2 regions of the Rhizobium sp. YS-1r genome follow, and region 1 is predicted to be linked to the other one. Evidence: riboswitches for the same ligand, from Rfam matches in the RefSeq annotation. Region 1 holds a riboswitch; the other holds the start of a gene.

Region 1 (8,001 bases):
TATCAGCTGAAGGACGAGCGCTTCATCACGCTCGCGAAGCTGTTCAATTTCGGCAAGGATGGCGATGTGACCGCGCCGGTGCTTGCCCAGTCCAATGCGGCGATCACCAATGTCGCCAGGGACTATATCCTGCGCAAGACCCGCTTCCTTGAGGGCGATGAGCTGGAAGCTGCCAAGAAGAAGGCCGAGGAAGAAACGAAATACTATACCGAAACCATGCAGCGCATCGACAGCCGCGATGAATTGCTGGCGGACCGCAAGCTGCTCGATATCCTCCTGACCTCGAAAGGGATAGACCCCTCGACGGTGACGGACGACTTCCTGAAACAGGCCTTCAATTCCGATCTGAGCGACCCGGCGAGTTTCGTCAATACGCAAACGGACAAGAGATTTGCCCAGATCGTCGGCACCTTCAACTTCGATGCCAAGGGTGACATCGACCGCAGCGCTGCCGGCAAGGCCCAGAACGGCGGCGAGATCGCTGCGACCGAGAGCAACTATATACGGCAGCTGCTTGAAACCCAGGAAGGCGAGGAAAACGCGGGTGTCCGCCTGGCACTCTATTTCCAGCGCATGGCCGACACCATCACCGATCCCTATGTCATCCTCGGCGATGAGGCGCTGATGGAGTTCTTCCGTATCACGTTCAGCCTGCCGGAGGAAATCGGCAATATGGACGTCGATCAGCAGGCGAAACTGGTCGAGAAGAATCTCGATCTCGAGGATTTGTCCGACCCGGAAAAGCTCGACAAGCTGATCAGGCGGTTCACCGTCATGTACGACATCGAGAGCAATGCCACGACGACCGCGTCGGCGGCCGATATTCTCAGCGGCAGTTCAGCCGGCATCAGTGCCGATACGCTCTGGGCACTGTCTCAGATCAGGATGGGCTAAGGCGAGTGTTGGGCTGGTCGGGTTTCAGGTTTCGTCGCTCTTGTCGGACGATTCGAAATTCAGATCCGTATTGGCCGCCAACCAGTCGAGATCGGCGCGCATCGCGTCGCGGCTTGCCTCTTCCATGCGCCGGTAACGGGAGAGCAGTTCCCGGCCGAATTCGGTGAGACCGGCCCCACCACCGCTTTTTCCTCCGTGGCGGGTGGAAATCGACGGTTCCCGGAACATCCGGTTGATTTCGTCGCCGAGCAGCCAGGCACGCCGGTAGGACATGCCGATTGCCGCGCCGGCGGCCCGGATCGAACCGTGCTCGGCGATGAGTTCGAGGAGTTGCGCCTTGCCCGGGCCGAGTCGCACGCCATTGTCGAGGTCGATGCGGATCGTCGTCTTCGGCGCCCGGCTCATGGAACGAGCACCTTGCCGGGATTCATGATACCGGCCGGATCGAAAGCCCTCTTGATGCGTCGCATCAGGTCCATTTCGATCGGCGATCGGATATGGGCGAGTTCGTCGCGCTTCAACTGGCCGATACCGTGTTCGGCGGAGATGGAGCCGCCGGCAGCGAGCACGATACCATGCACGATCTCGTTGACTTCCCGCCAGCGGGCGATGAAGGCGGCCTTGTCGGCCTTCATGTCCGCACTGACCGGCTGGGAAATGTTGTAGTGGATGTTGCCGTCACCGAGATGGCCGAAGGCGCAGATGCGGGCGCCGGGAACGGCTGCCACCACCGCCTTGTCCGCCTCCGCCATGAAGGACGGGATTTTCGAGACCGGCACGGAAACGTCGTGCTTGATCGAGCCGCCCTCCGGCTTCTGGGCGTCCGACATGCTTTCCCGCATATGCCAGAGTGCCCTCTGCTGGGCGACTGAGGAGGCAATCACCGCGTCGCGTATGAGACCTGCCTCGAATCCCTGTTCGAGCAGCGACTGAACCATGGTCTGCGCCGTCTCGGCGGAATCGGAAGTGGAGATGTCGATCAGGGCGTACCAGGGATGCAGATCCGAAAGAGGGTCACGCACGCCTTCGATATGGCGGGTGGTAAACTCGATGCCGATGCGCGGCATCAGTTCGAAGCCGGTCAGCGCCGTGCCGCAGAGGTTCGAGGCCCGTTCGAAGAGTTTGAGAGCATCCTCGGGCGAGTTGAGGCCCGCGAGCGCCACCTGATGGCCGACCGGCTGCGGAAAAAGCTTCAGCACCGCGCCGGTGATGATGCCGAGAGTTCCCTCAGCACCAATGAACATGTCACGCAGGTCGTAACCGGTATTGTCCTTCTTGAGCCGTCGCAGGCCGTCCCAGATCTCCCCCGTCGGGAGCACCACCTCGAGGCCGAGGCAGAGCTGGCGCATGTTGCCGTAGGCGAGCACGGCCGTACCACCGGCATTGGTGGAAAGGTTGCCGCCGATGCGGCAGGAACCTTCGGAGCCGAGCGATAAGGGGAACAGCCGGTTGACCGCTTCTGCCGCCTTCTGCACATCGGCAAGAATCGCGCCGCCATCGGCAACAAGCACATTGGCGACCGGATCCACATCGCGGATGTGGTTCATGCGTTCAAGCGAGACGATTAGGTCATTGCCGCCGGTGCGCGGGGTCTGGCCGCCGACAAGGCCGGTATTGCCGGTCTGCGGCACGATCGGCGTGCCGGTTTCGCTTGCAAGCTTGAGGACTGCCGAAACCTCCTGCGTGGAGCCCGGCTTGAGCAGCATTGGCGAGGAGCCTTGGTAAAGTCCACGGCCCTCGATGAGATGCGGCGCGAGGTCTTGCTGGTCGCGCAGCACATGGTTTTCGCCGACGATCGCCGCAAAGCGGTCGAGAAGCTCTGGTTTGGGTCCCGAAATGTCCATCGGCGTCTCCTCTTATTTCCGCGGCGCTGCGGCGCGGGCCAGCCGGTCGTTGATCGCCTCGCCGAGACCGTGACCCGGAATGGGTGTGACGGCGATACGGGTGGCACCGGTCGCATCGGCGCGCTTCAGGTAATCGAACAGATTTGCGGCCGCCTCGGCAAGATCGCCGGAGGGACTGAGGTCGAAAATTGCAGCGGCCTGTTCGATTCCCTTCACCGGAACCGCGCCGAGGCGGATCAACACCTCGCCCGGCTCGACATGATCGGCGTTGAGCCGCACGCTCGCACCCGGCGCATAGTGGGAGGCAAGCATGCCGGGCGCCTCGATGATCGCTGCGGGACCTTCAGGCCGGATGACGGTCAGCCCCGTTGCCGTTTCTATTTCCTCTGCGGCAACCCCACCGGGCCGCAGCAGCCGGAGTGCGCCACCTTCGACGCGGAGGATGGTCGATTCAACGCCGACCGGTGCTGCGCCGCCGTCGATGACGAGCTTCAATTTGTCGCCCAGGTCGTCCGCCACATGTCGGGCGCTTGTCGGACTCACTCCGCCGGACGTATTGGCGCTGGGGGCGGCGAGCGGTTTGCCATAGGCGCGGATGAGGTCGGCGGCAAAACCTTTCGGCAGACGGATGCCGACCGTGTCGAGCCCGGCCGTCGCCAGCGAGTGGATGCCGCTTTCGGGCCTCAACGGCAGGATCAGCGTCAGCGGTCCGGGCCAGAAGGTCTCGGCAAGCTTTTCCGAGACGGGGTCGAAGACCGCATAGCGCTCGGCCATGGCGAGGTCGGACATGTGGCAGATCAGCGGGTTGAAACGCGGCCGACCCTTGGTCTCGTAGATTCGGGTGATAGCGGCGGGATTGGTGGCGTCTGCCGCAAGTCCGTAAACCGTCTCGGTCGGGATCGCGACAGGAAAACCGTCTGCCAGGACGGCACAGGCGCGCTCGAGCGCCTTTTCGCGATCCGTGGTGATGTCTATGATTTCGGCTGTCATGTCCGCCGTCAATAACGCGGACTCGTCCGCCGTCAAAGCTTTTTGATGATTTCGCGAAGCGCTTCGCTTGAAGCACCGAGCATCAGCACGTTCTTGATCGCCTCCATCGGATCGTCGGTCCTGAACAGGAGCCCGTTCCTGCGGATCGAGCGGTTGATCCGAAAAGGCTGGCCAGGCTCGCTTTCGATCGCGACCGCGAAATACATACGCGCATTCATATGGCTGATGCGCTCGAAGAATTTCTCTTCATCCTCACCGATCTCAGAGAAGAAATTGGCGATGTAGAAAGACCAGCGCACCGGCACGCGAGACGCGAGGAGAGTCCGGGCGGCCGTCACGTGGCAATAGCCGAGATGCGGACGGTCATCGAGCGTGCGATGGAAGATGACCTTAGGGAACTGGATTGAGCGGTGGAAGGCGTTGATCCGCTCGTGGCTTTTTTCGCCTGCGGCCTCCAATCGCTTGCCTGTGCGTTCCGCGACCTCGGTGTAACTGAGATAACGGCGTTCCTCCGGTGCCCAGATTGGCTTGTAGCGTGTGATGCGCCCGGTCCGCAGAAATTCCGAATGCACGGTCGTTTTTGTCGCCGCCGGAACAGGAGGAGCCGGCGGAGGAGCTTCGAAGTAGCGGATCTTTGCCTTTGCCTGCACGATGGCGCCGCTCCCATTGAGGCCGGGATTTTAGGATTCAACTCTTAATGACGAGTTTCCCTTTCGCGAGGCTTGAGAAAGGCCGTCGTCAATGCGGTTGCCGATGTCGCAATGTCATCTATGCGGCAAGTTTGGAGGATGGTTATATCCGCCTCAAGCTCAAGGTGCCGTCCCGCTAGGGAGGGGCGGAGAATTGGGAAGCCGGTCGAAGCCCGGCGCTGCCCCCGCAACGGTGGTGGAGCTCGAAGGCCTGGCGGAAGCCACTGGGAAAGAGCCGCAAAGGCTGCCCGGGAAGGCGCCAGGCCGGTCCCGCAAGGGGCAGCTCCTGAGCCCGGAAACCAGCCTGAAGTGAACGAGATTTTGACCGATCGCGGCGGGCGTTCGGACAAGGAGACTGGCAGGCTGAGGCCGGCTGGCTTTTCCATGTCCTTTTCGCAGGCCGCTTGAAGGCAGCATTGACGAGGAAGGCAAGATGAAAATTCGCAGTCAGGTCCTGCGGCAATTGAAGAACCGCCGTGAAGGCTTCAGCCTCGAACAGGCCTTCTATACCGACCCGGACTATTACAAGCTCGACCTCGAAATGATCTGGTACCGTGACTGGCTGTTCGTCGGCCACGATTGCGAACTGCCGAAGGCCGGAAGCTATTTCACGCTGCAGATCGGAGACTATCCGGTCGTCATCGTGCGCGGTCGCGACGGCCGGATCCGGGCGCTTCACAATACCTGCCGCCATCGCGGCAGCCGGGTCTGCACCAAGGAGAGCGGTTCGGCAGTCCGCCTCGTCTGTCCTTACCACCAGTGGACCTACGAGCTCGACGGCTCGCTGATGGCCGCCCGCCAGATGGGCCAGGATTTCGACAAGAGCCAGTTCGGCTTGAAGAAGGTCCATTGCGAAAGCGTTGCTGGCTATATCTTCATCTGCCTCGCCAACGAGGCGCCGGACTTCGCACCCGTCCGCGCGGCAATCGAGCCCTACATGGCGCCGCATCGCCTTTCGGAAGCCAAGGTCGCCCATCAGTCGACGATCATCGAAAAGGGCAACTGGAAACTCGTCTGGGAAAACAACCGCGAGTGCTATCATTGTGTCGGCAATCACCCGGAGCTCTGCCGCACGTTCCCGGAAGCGCCGACCGTCAGCGGTGTGGCCGGCGCCATTGACGATCCCGTCATCACCGAACACTGGCGGCGCTGCGAGGCGGCCAATCTGCCGAGCGAGTTCCGGATATCTCCGGATGGCCAGTTCCGCGTCGCCCGCATGCCGTTGATCGAAGGCGCTGAAAGCTACACCATGTCGGGGAGGAAGGCCGTCGTCCGCCAGCTTTCAGACGGCGTGACGATCGACGGCATCGGCACCATGTTGCTTTTCCACTATCCGACCACCTGGAACCATATGCTGGGCGACCACGCGATCTCCTTCCGCGTCACGCCGCTCGGCCCGGAGGAAACGGCGGTCACCACCAAATGGCTGGTCCATAAGGATGCGGTCGAAGGCGTCGATTACGATCTCGAAGAACTGACGCATGTGTGGAACATGACCAACGATCAGGACCGTCAGATCGTCGAGGAGAACGCCTTCGGCATCCGCTCGCCGGCCTATGAGCCGGGGCCTTACTCGGCGGTCCACGAGGGCGGCGTCATGCAGTTCGTCGAGTGGTATTCGAACTTCATGGTCAACCGCCTGCAGGGGGATGAGCAGGCGAAGCTTTCGATCGTGGCGTGACATTCCTGCCGGCGGGCAGATCGCTCGTTCGTGATCGGCCTGGGTCCGGGTTCCCGAGGAACCAAGCTTCCGCATCCGCGTTGTTCCCAAGTGAAATTAACCACAGGGAAACATCAGGATGAATGCCATTCGTTTGCGTTTGACCACGGTTGCGGCAGCCTTTGCCGTAGCGCTCACGAGCCTTACGCCCGCTCAGGCTTTCCAGACGCAGCCGATCTCCGGCATTTCAACCTCGACCACCATAACGCAGGTCCAATATCGAGATCGTCGCGATTGGCATCGTGACCGCGACCGTTATGGCTGGTACAACGGCCATCGCGGTTATCGTGACCGCCGGCCGGGTTATCGCTATCACAACGGCTTCTGGTTCCCGCTGGCAGCCTTTGCCACGGGGGCGATCATCGGCGGGGCGATTGCAAACGATCGCGCCGGTTATTCCAGCCGGCATGTCGCCTGGTGCGAGAGCCGCTATCGCACCTATCGTGCGTACGACAATACCTACGTGCCGCGCGTTGGCGTGCGCGCACAATGCATTTCGCCATATCGGTGAAGCTTTCCGGGGCTGGATATGGAACCCGGTTCGGGCACGCGGCCCGGGCCGGGTTTTCTGTCGGAAGCGTTAATCGCGCATTCAGGATGAATTCCCTAGGGTCGCTGTGAAGTTCAGCCGTCTGATATAAGAGACGCTGCTTGGCGCAGAGAATTGAAAGAAAAGATAACAACAGGGTATGGAGACTTGATATGACGCTGTTCAGGAAGATCGCCGCCGCTGGTATTTCCGTCGCCGTTCTGGCTGGCTCCCTGATGCCGGCTCAGGCTATGCCGCTTCCCGCGGCGCCGGCCGCGGTTACGGAAAGGTCGGATGTGACCCAGGTACAATACCGGGATCGCCATGATCGGTGGGAGCGCCGTCACTGGCGCCGCGACGCGTATAGGAATGGCTACCGAGACGGTTATTACAATGGCTATCGTGGTTATCGCGACCGCCGGCCACACCATCGTTACTACAACGGCTATTGGTTCCCGTTGGCGGCGTTTGGCGCCGGCGCAATCATCGGCGGTGCCATTGCCTCGCAGCCGCGCTACGTGGCTCCGGCGCCGTCCTATAGCGGTGGCCTCAATCCGCGTCACTATGAATGGTGTTCCGCCCGCTATCGTTCTTACGATTCCTATTCCAACACGTTCCAGCCCTATAACGGCCCGCGTCAGCCCTGCTATTCGCCTTATTACTGAGGCCTATCATCAGGCGTAGCTTTGAAGGCCCGTCCGGCACAAGCCGGGCGGGCTTTTCATTTGATCGGGTCAGAGAATACCGGTGCGCCTCAGCAGCCACCAGGCAGCAAGCACCGACACGCCTATCAGGCTGAGGGCGTAGCCGGTGCCGTTCGTGCCTTCTGCGAAAGGAAGGGACGAGGTGTTCATCCCGAAGAAGCCGGTGACCAGCGTTGGCGGCAGCAGGAATGCCGTCATCAGCGACAGAATGTAGAGGTGCCGGTTCGTCTCGGAGGAGAGCTTCGAGTCAATTTCCTCATGCAGCAGCCGGGCACGTTCCTGCAGTGCGTAAACATCGTGATCCACCGCCTCCAGCCGGCCGACCAGCCGTGAGGCCACGTCGTCGAAACCGGGCGGCATCTCGTCGTCGTCGGCCGCCGCGGCGCGCCGCATCAGCGTCAGCACGGTTCTGAGGTGACGGTGCAGCCGAACCACGGTGCGCCGCACGGGGGCGAGCCGGCGGCGCTCGTCGCGCGGCGTATTGTCGTAGACGAAATCTTCGATGAGGTTCAGTTCTTCGGTGAGCTCCATCACCAGGCTGATCAGCGTGCGCTGGAATTCGGCGACCAGGGTTTCGAACACGTCGATCGGACGTCTGTAGCGGGAGGCATTCTTTTCGATCGCCGCTCGC
Region 2 (8,001 bases), on a different contig from region 1:
GACGCCTACCATTGGCGTCGGCAGCCGCGAGGGCTAAGTCAAGCCTTCGGTCGTCAGTGTGCGGTTCCATCCACGATGACGTGATCATGATCCAGTGAGCATTTTTCAATGCGCGCATGAATCTTGTAGACCTCGCGCAACATTTCGGCGGTGACCACGTCGCGAGGCTTGCCGCAGGCGCGCATGCGGCCATTGGCGATGACCAACACCTTGTCGGCAAAGCGCAGCGCCTGATTGAGGTCATGGATTGCAATCAGCACGATCATGCCCTTGGTGCGCGCCTGGCGCTGCATGAAGTCGAGCACCTCGACCTGGCGATGAAGGTCGAGCGCGCTGGTCGGTTCGTCCATCAGCATGATTTCCGGTTCCCGGATCAACGCCTGGGCTATGGAGACGAGTTGCCTTTGGCCACCGGAAAGTGCGCCAAGGTCTCGGAAGGCGATCGAAGTGATATTCAGCGCCTTCATGATCTCGTCGATGAAACGCAGATCGCCGTCACTGACGGCCCAGGACTGGCCCTGCTTGCGGGCCAGCAGGATAGACTCATACACGGTCAGAACGGCGTTGGCGGAAGTGTCCTGAGGCATGTAGCCGATGGCATTCCCTCTCCTGGCTCCGTCGATCACAACACTGCCAGGCCCCTTCAGTATGCCGGTGATCCGCTTAAAGAGCGTTGACTTGCCGGCTGCGTTCGGACCGATCACCGCGATCATTTCACCGGATTTCATCATCGGTGTCGTCACGCCTTCGACGAAGAGCTTGCGACCGTGGTAGGCGCCGACCGATTGCAACTGCAACGCTACCATGAGCGGCTCCTGTTGGAGAGGATAAGCGAGAAGAAGAAAGGTACCCCAACCAGCGCGGTGATGATGCCGATCGGAAAAACCACGCCTGGAATGATCGATTTCGACACGATCGATGTCAGCGAGAGCAGGAGTGCGCCGGAGAGGATCGAGCCCGGCAGGAAGAAGCGCTGATCCTCGCCTAGGATCATACGGGCGATATGCGGTCCGACGAGGCCCACGAAGCCGATCGTGCCGACGAAACTCACCGGCACAGCGGCCAGCAGCGAGATGATCAGCATGGTCTCCAGCCGGATGCGGCGGACGTTCACGCCGAAGCTGGCGGCTTTGTCTTCGCCGAGACGGATGGCGCTCAGAGCCCAGGCATTGCGCGCAAACAGCGGCAGGGCGATCAGAAGGACGGCAAGCGTGACCCAGATCTTCGGCCAGGTCGCCTTGGTGAGACTTCCCATCGTCCAGAAGACGACCGCCGACAAAGCCTGCTCGGTGGCGAGATACTGCAGGAAGGCGAGCAGGGCGTTGAAGGTGAAAACCAGAGCAATGCCGAGCAGGACGACCGTCTGAACCGAAACGCCGCGGGCTTGCGAGATGAAATGGATGAAAAGCGTGGCGATCAATGCCATGATGAAGGCGTTGACAGGCACGAGCATACCGGCCGCAACCGGCAGGAGCGAGACGCTGGTGACGATCGCAAGCGCGGCACCGAAGCTCGCCGCGGCCGAAATGCCGAGCGTGAAGGGGCTCGCAAGCGGGTTGGCCAGGATCGTCTGCATTTGAGCCCCTGCAACGGAAAGAGCGGCGCCGACCACGATTGCCATGATGGCGACCGGCATGCGGATATCCCAGACGACGGCCCGGACCTGCGGCGAGACGGAGGACGGATCGAGAAGGGCAGCGACGACTTCACCGAGGTCGTAGCGGGCCGGCCCCCAGGCGAGATCGACGGCAAATGACAGGCAAAGCGCGCCCGTCATCACCGCAAGAATTGTCAGCTTGCGCCGGGCGAGGGCGCGATAGCGCTCCCGCCCGGCTTCGATTTCGATCGACGGAGCTGCGACCTCGGCCATCGGCGCTTACCGATCCTCTTTCGCGTTGATCCAATAACCCGGCTGATAGGCGACCGGCAGGAACTTCTCGTGGAATTCCTTGAAGGTGGCGTCCGGATCGAGATCGGCGAAAAGGTCCGGGTGGAACCACTTGGCCATCTGCTGCACGGCGACGAACTGATAGGGGCTCGTATAAAATTGATGCCAGATCGCATGAACATTGCCACTGGCGACAGCTTTCGAACCGGTGAAAGCAGGATTTTCCATCAGCGCATTCAGTGCCTTGCGGCTATCGTTGAAGGTGGACGCGGCGCTCGGGCCAACGTTCACATAGTCCTTGGCATTTTTCGTCTGGCTCCAATTGGATCCCGTGACGACAACGATATCCGGATTGGAAGCAACAACCTGTTCGGCATTGATGGAGCCCGTGTAGCCAGGCAGGAAATCGGAGCCGAGATTGTGGCCGCCGGCCCAATCCACCATCAGGCCGAAATTGTCCGGGCCGAACGTGCCGCAGCACTCCACGAGTCCGGCAGCGCGGTACATGAAGACGTTGGGTTTCGGCGGATTGGCCGCCTTGAGCTTTTCAGTGACGCGCGCCATCTGCTCCTTCCAGTAGGCGGCGATGGCTTCGGCACGGTCCTCGTGGCCAAGGATCTTGCCGAGAATCTTCAGACTCGGTTCCGTATTGTCGAGAATGTGTTCGCGGAAGTCGATATAGACGATCTTCACGCCTATGCCGTTCAGCATATCCTCGAGTTTGACTTCGTCGGCGGCCTGCTTGTTGCCAATCGGGAGCAGCACGACATCGGGATTGAGCTTGACGACCGTCTCGGTCTGTAGCGTGCCATCCGTCAGGTTGCCGAGGAAGGGAAGTTCCTTGCCCTTCGGGAACTTCGTGACATAGGTGTTGAAGCCGTCCTTGTCGGTCGTCCACAGGTCGTTACGCCAGCCGACGACCTTTGCGAAGGGATCCTCCTTTTCGATCGGCGCCACGGCGTAGAGCATGCGGCCTTCACCCAGGATGACGCGCTCGACCGGCTTGTCGAAGGCTACTTCGCGGCCAGCCACGTCCTTCACCGTGAAGGATTGTGCCATTGCAGGCGAGGCCAGAAGGCCTCCAAGCACAACCGCAGTTGCTGCAGACAACTTCATGAAATTCATCTGGAAACTCCCCCGATGACTGATAATGTCAACAGGCATAAGAATTATGACTTTTGGAATCAAGTTTTATGTTTTAGAGCTTTTCCAAAGTGCTGATGTGCAGGGGTGGCTGTGATGAACCTGATGAACACCAATTACTCTATCCGCGATGAAATTCGTGATTTCTGGTCGGAAAGGGCTGCAACGTTCGACGAGAGCGTCGGCCATGAAATCTTCTCCGAAGAGGAGCGGAGAGGATGGCTACGGTTGATCAGGAAGCATCTGGGCGAAGGAGAAGGCCGGGCGGCACTCGATCTCGCCTGCGGCACGGCGGTCATCTCGCACCTGATGAACAACGTTGGCTTCAGGGTGACGGGCCTCGACTGGTCGGATGCGATGCTGGCGCAGGCGCGCGCCAAGGCGAAGACGCGAGGCGCGGATATCCGTTTCGTCTCGGGCGACGCGGAAAACACGATGGAGCCGAAGGAGAGCTACGACGCCATCACCAACCGCCACCTGGTCTGGACGCTGGTCGATCCGCCGGCGGCTTTCCGCGAATGGCTCTCCGTCCTGAAGCCAGGGGGGAAGGTCCTGATCGTCGACGGAAACATGGGCAAGGAAACCTGGGTCAAGAGCCTTCAGAAGTTCTGGGCGAAAATGACAGGCAAGCAGCTTGTGAGCCACATGGCGCCAGAGATGATGGCACGGCATCAAAGCATCCGATCACGGGTCTACTTCTCCGAACGAATGCCGGCGGAAGCGATTGTGGATTTGCTGCGTCAAGCCGGTTTCGAGGACATTGTCGTCGATCGCAAGCTGTTCGACATCCACTGGGCGCAAGCCCGCAAGATGCCCTTCCTGCGCGGGCTCGAGCGCATGGTGCAGGATCGGTATGCGATTTGCGCGACCAAGCCAAAGTAGCCTTCCCTCCTGATATTTCATCGGCATTTTGCTGCGCTCCGGCTCTGAAACAAAAAAAGACGGCTGAGATTGAAAGCCGCTGGACAGGTGAGCATCCTTTGCATATGTAATGATATTACATTACATAAATGCCGACATCGGGAGAAGCCAATGGCTCGCTCACAATCATTCGCCACTTGACTGCGATCTCGAGTGGTCTTTATCTGGCGAGTGACGGTTCCCCGAGTTCAATGCGAAGGGATGAAATGGGAACACGGTGCGGAGACCCGAAGGGGATCCAAGACCGTGGCTGCCCCCGCAACTGTAAGCGGATTGCCGTCCATCCTCGTGGCGCCGAAAGGTGCCATGCCACTGCGCAGCCCGGCGCGGGAAGGCAGATGGACGACAGATATCCGCAAGCCAGGAGACCTGCCGTCGAATATCGATCCATCGTCACGGGCGGGGATGCCCGGAACAGGAGCAGGACATGACTATCATCCGCGCCTTTTGGCGCCCTGGCACTTCGTATCCCCCAAATCTCGACGATTATTCCGTTGATCGGGCTGCCTCACGGGCATTCTGAGCCTCACCACCGTCCGGCACGCGGGCTTGCCGCCGGCGTTCACGTCACATTTCGGGGAAACACGATGCATATCTTTCTGAAACGGCCGTTGCATGTTGGCCTCGGCGCCTTCTCCTTGATCGCCTCCGGCCTGTTCCACAGCGCCGCTGCGGCGGAAACCAGCTATCCTCTCACGCTCGAAAATTGCGGCCGGCAGGTCACCTTCGAGAAGGCACCGTCGCGTACGGTCTCGATCGGTCAGAGCAGCACCGAAATCCTTTATCTCCTGGGGCTGGCGAACAAGGTGGTCGGTACGGCGCTTTGGGTCGGACCGGTCCTCAAAGGCTATGAGGATGTGAATACGAAGATCGAACGGCTTGCAGACAACGAGCCTAGCTTCGAAAGCGTGCTCGGCAAGAAACCGGACATCGTTGCCGTTCAGTTCCAGTGGCAGGTCGGGCCCGAGGGCGTGGTCGCCAAGCCCGAGCAGTTCGAGGAACTTGGTATTCCGGTCTACACGTCGCCATCCGATTGCATCGGCAAGGAAAATTCCGCCGCCAGCGACGGCATCCGCCATCAGGTCTTCACCATGGAACTCGTCTATCGAGAAGTCCGCGATCTCGCGAAGATCTACAACGTCCAGGACAAGGGCGAGGAGGTCGTGGCCGACCTGAAGCGGCGCGAGGAGGCTGCCCGCGCCAAGGTCGCCCCGGCGGAAGGCAAGCTTTCCGCCGTCTTCTGGTTCTCCAGCGCCCAGCAGGATTCTGATCCCTATATGGCAGGTGAGAATGGCGCGCCCGGCTATATCATGTCGGCTCTCGGCATCGAGAACATCATAAAGACCGATGACGAGTGGCCGACGATCGGCTGGGAAACCATCGCCAAGGCCAATCCGACCATGATCGTGGCGGGCGCCATGGAGCGGCGGCGTTATCCGCTGGACAGTATCGAAGCCAAGCACAAGTTCCTTGAGATGGATCCCGTCGCAAGCCTGATGCCGGCCGTGAAGAACGGTCATGTCTTCGACATGGATGCACAGGCGATGAACCCGACGATCCGCACCATCGAAGGCATCGAGGCGTTGGCCGATGCCATCGCCGCTGCCGGCCTTGCGAAGTGACCCTCCAAGTGGGCCGGGCGATATCCTCAATCGGACGAATGGGCGCGGTTTTCCTTGCGCTCGTCGTCCTTGTCGCCGCGCTTTGGCTGGGTGCGGCGATCGGTGAGACAGCGATCCCGCTCGAGGTGGTCGCCAAGACGGTCGCTAACCGGCTATGGGATGCGGGTTATCCGCTGGAACCGATCGACGAAGGCATTGTCTGGAGCTATCGGTTAAGCCGCGCCGTAGTCGCAGCCTGCTGCGGCGCCTCACTCGCTTTATCCGGCGTCGTGCTGCAATCGCTGCTGCGCAATCCGCTGGCCGATCCCTATATCCTTGGCATATCGGCCGGGGCTTCCACCGGTGCTGTCGGCGTGGCGATCCTGGGAGTTGGTGCGGGCCTCCTGACACTGCCGATGGGAGCCTTCATTGGTGCCCTCGTCGCTTTCGCGCTTGTCGGCCTTTTGGCCGCCAAGGCGGGCAGGGGTACGGCCGCCATCATCCTTGCCGGCGTCGCGGGTTCGCAGCTCTTCAACGCGCTCACCTCCTTTATCGTCACCAAGGCGGCGACCGCCGAGCAGGCGCGCGGCATCATGTTCTGGCTGCTCGGCAATCTTTCCGGCGTCCGTTGGCCGGATGCCTGGCTCGCCATTCCTGCGGCTCTATTCGGCCTCGCGGTCTGCCTCTGGCATGCCCGGTCGCTTGATGCTTTCACCTTCGGCGCGGAATCGGCCGCTTCGCTCGGCATTTCGGTTCGCCGGACCTATCTCACGCTGGTCGGCATATCCGCGATGATGACCGCGATCATGGTTTCCATCGTCGGGTCGATCGGCTTCGTCGGGCTGGTCATCCCGCATGCGGCGCGCATGCTGGTTGGGGTCCGCCATGGCGTGCTCCTGCCGGCGGCGGCGCTGATCGGCGCCGCCTTCATGATTGTGGCGGATATCCTGTCGCGCATTTTGATTCCGGGCCAGGTTCTGCCAATCGGCGTGATCACCGCGCTCATCGGAGCGCCGGCCTTCGCCTTGATTCTCGGACAGAGGAGAGGCCGCGCATGATGCTTTCAGCCAGGAATGTTTCATGGGCAGCCGGAGGCGCCGAAATCCTGCGCGATGTCTCGCTTGACGTGCGGTCAGGCGAATTTCTCGGCATCATCGGCCCGAACGGTTCGGGAAAGACGAGCCTGATGGCGCTGCTTGCCGGCATCCGCAAGCCGAAGTCGGGCGAAGTCCTGCTGGACGGTGTGCCGATCGGCACGCTCGGGCGGCGTGAGGTTGCCCGGCGGTTGGCGCTGGTGGAGCAGCAGGCGGAGACCGGCGAGCGGATTACCGCCCGGCAGGCGGTCGAACTTGGACGCACGCCCTATCTAGAGCCGCTGTCGCCCTGGTCGCCGGAGGACGACACGATCGTAGAGGCGGCGCTTCAAAACGTCGATATGCTCCACCTGTCCAGCCGGTTGTGGCACACGCTTTCCGGCGGCGAACGCCAGCGCCTGCATATCGGCCGCGCGCTCGCACAACATCCGCGAATCCTACTTCTCGATGAGCCCACCAACCATCTCGACATCGGCCACCAGATCGGCTTGCTCGATCTGGTGCGCCGGCAAGGTTTGACTGTGGCGGCGGCTCTGCACGATCTCAATCATGCGGCCATGTTCTGCGACCGCCTTGCCGTCATGCAGGGCGGGCAACTGGTGGCGCTCGGCGCACCGAGCGATGTGCTGACGGTCGAATGCATTCGGGAGGTCTTCGGCGTGGAGGCGGAGATCGATCAGGGCAGCGATGGCAGTTGCTTCATCCGCTACATACATAGCCATGGGTTCGCCCCATACGGCATCATCGTTCGGGAAAGATGCACGGCTGAAGTCGATTGCAAATAGGGGATCGTGAGCATGGACGGACGCAACCACCACCTCAAGGAGGATATCCGCGAATATTGGTCCAAGCGGTCGGAAACCTTCGATCTCGCCTTTGGTCATCGCATACCGCCTGGGCCGGAACTTGAGGCCTGGGCCGCCGCAGTCCGTCGGAGCCTCGGCAACGAACCGCTCAAGGTGCTCGAACTTGCCTGTGGCACCGGCGAGGTGACCAATGTGCTCCTCTCCCTGGGGCACGAGGTCACGGCGCTCGATTTTTCCGAAGCAATGCTGAATGTCGCGCGGCGCAAGCATGCGGGGCGGAAACGGGTACGGTTCATCCTTGCCGATGCGGAGCAGACGATGGAGCCGGACGCAAGCTATGACGCCGTCGTCTGCCGTCATCTCGTCTGGACGCTGACTGAACCTGAACAGGCCCTTGCCGATTGGTGTCGGGTCCTGAAGCCGGGAGGGAAACTCCTGATCTTCGACGGCGATTGGGCAAGGCCGACGCCGGTTGGGAAATTCGCGTCTTACGCCATCCGTCTCATCGACCGGCTGAGCGGAATCGATCCGCACTATGATGGCGCCAT

The links. A riboswitch is a leader RNA that binds a small molecule or an ion and turns the genes downstream of it on or off. The one in region 1 is predicted to bind cobalamin.
Region 2: linked by a shared signal. The riboswitch ahead of JL39_RS24600 (ABC transporter substrate-binding protein) and the one ahead of JL39_RS27360 (aromatic ring-hydroxylating dioxygenase subunit alpha) in region 1 are both predicted to bind cobalamin.

The regions. Positions count from the first base shown of each region.
Region 1 covers NZ_JPYQ01000056.1:359,008-367,008, reverse strand. Annotated here, with positions in the region: gene JL39_RS27385 (DUF1217 domain-containing protein) at 1-894, shown strand, start outside; gene JL39_RS27380 (transcriptional regulator) at 919-1,299, opposite strand; gene JL39_RS27375 (FAD-binding oxidoreductase) at 1,296-2,738, opposite strand; gene JL39_RS27370 (L-threonylcarbamoyladenylate synthase) at 2,751-3,728, opposite strand; gene JL39_RS27365 (DUF6656 family protein) at 3,761-4,378, opposite strand; cobalamin riboswitch at 4,524-4,740, shown strand; gene JL39_RS27360 (aromatic ring-hydroxylating dioxygenase subunit alpha) at 4,851-6,098, shown strand; gene JL39_RS27355 (BA14K family protein) at 6,217-6,648, shown strand; gene JL39_RS27350 (BA14K family protein) at 6,840-7,331, shown strand; gene JL39_RS27345 (transporter) at 7,401-8,001, opposite strand, start outside.
Region 2 covers NZ_JPYQ01000055.1:380,641-388,641, forward strand. Annotated here, with positions in the region: gene JL39_RS24580 (ABC transporter ATP-binding protein) at 54-806, opposite strand; gene JL39_RS24585 (iron ABC transporter permease) at 800-1,870, opposite strand; gene JL39_RS24590 (ABC transporter substrate-binding protein) at 1,877-3,013, opposite strand; gene JL39_RS24595 (methyltransferase domain-containing protein) at 3,128-3,913, shown strand; cobalamin riboswitch at 4,111-4,344, shown strand; gene JL39_RS24600 (ABC transporter substrate-binding protein) at 4,540-5,574, shown strand; gene JL39_RS24605 (iron ABC transporter permease) at 5,613-6,611, shown strand; gene JL39_RS24610 (ABC transporter ATP-binding protein) at 6,608-7,432, shown strand; gene JL39_RS24615 (methyltransferase domain-containing protein) at 7,445-8,001, shown strand, end outside.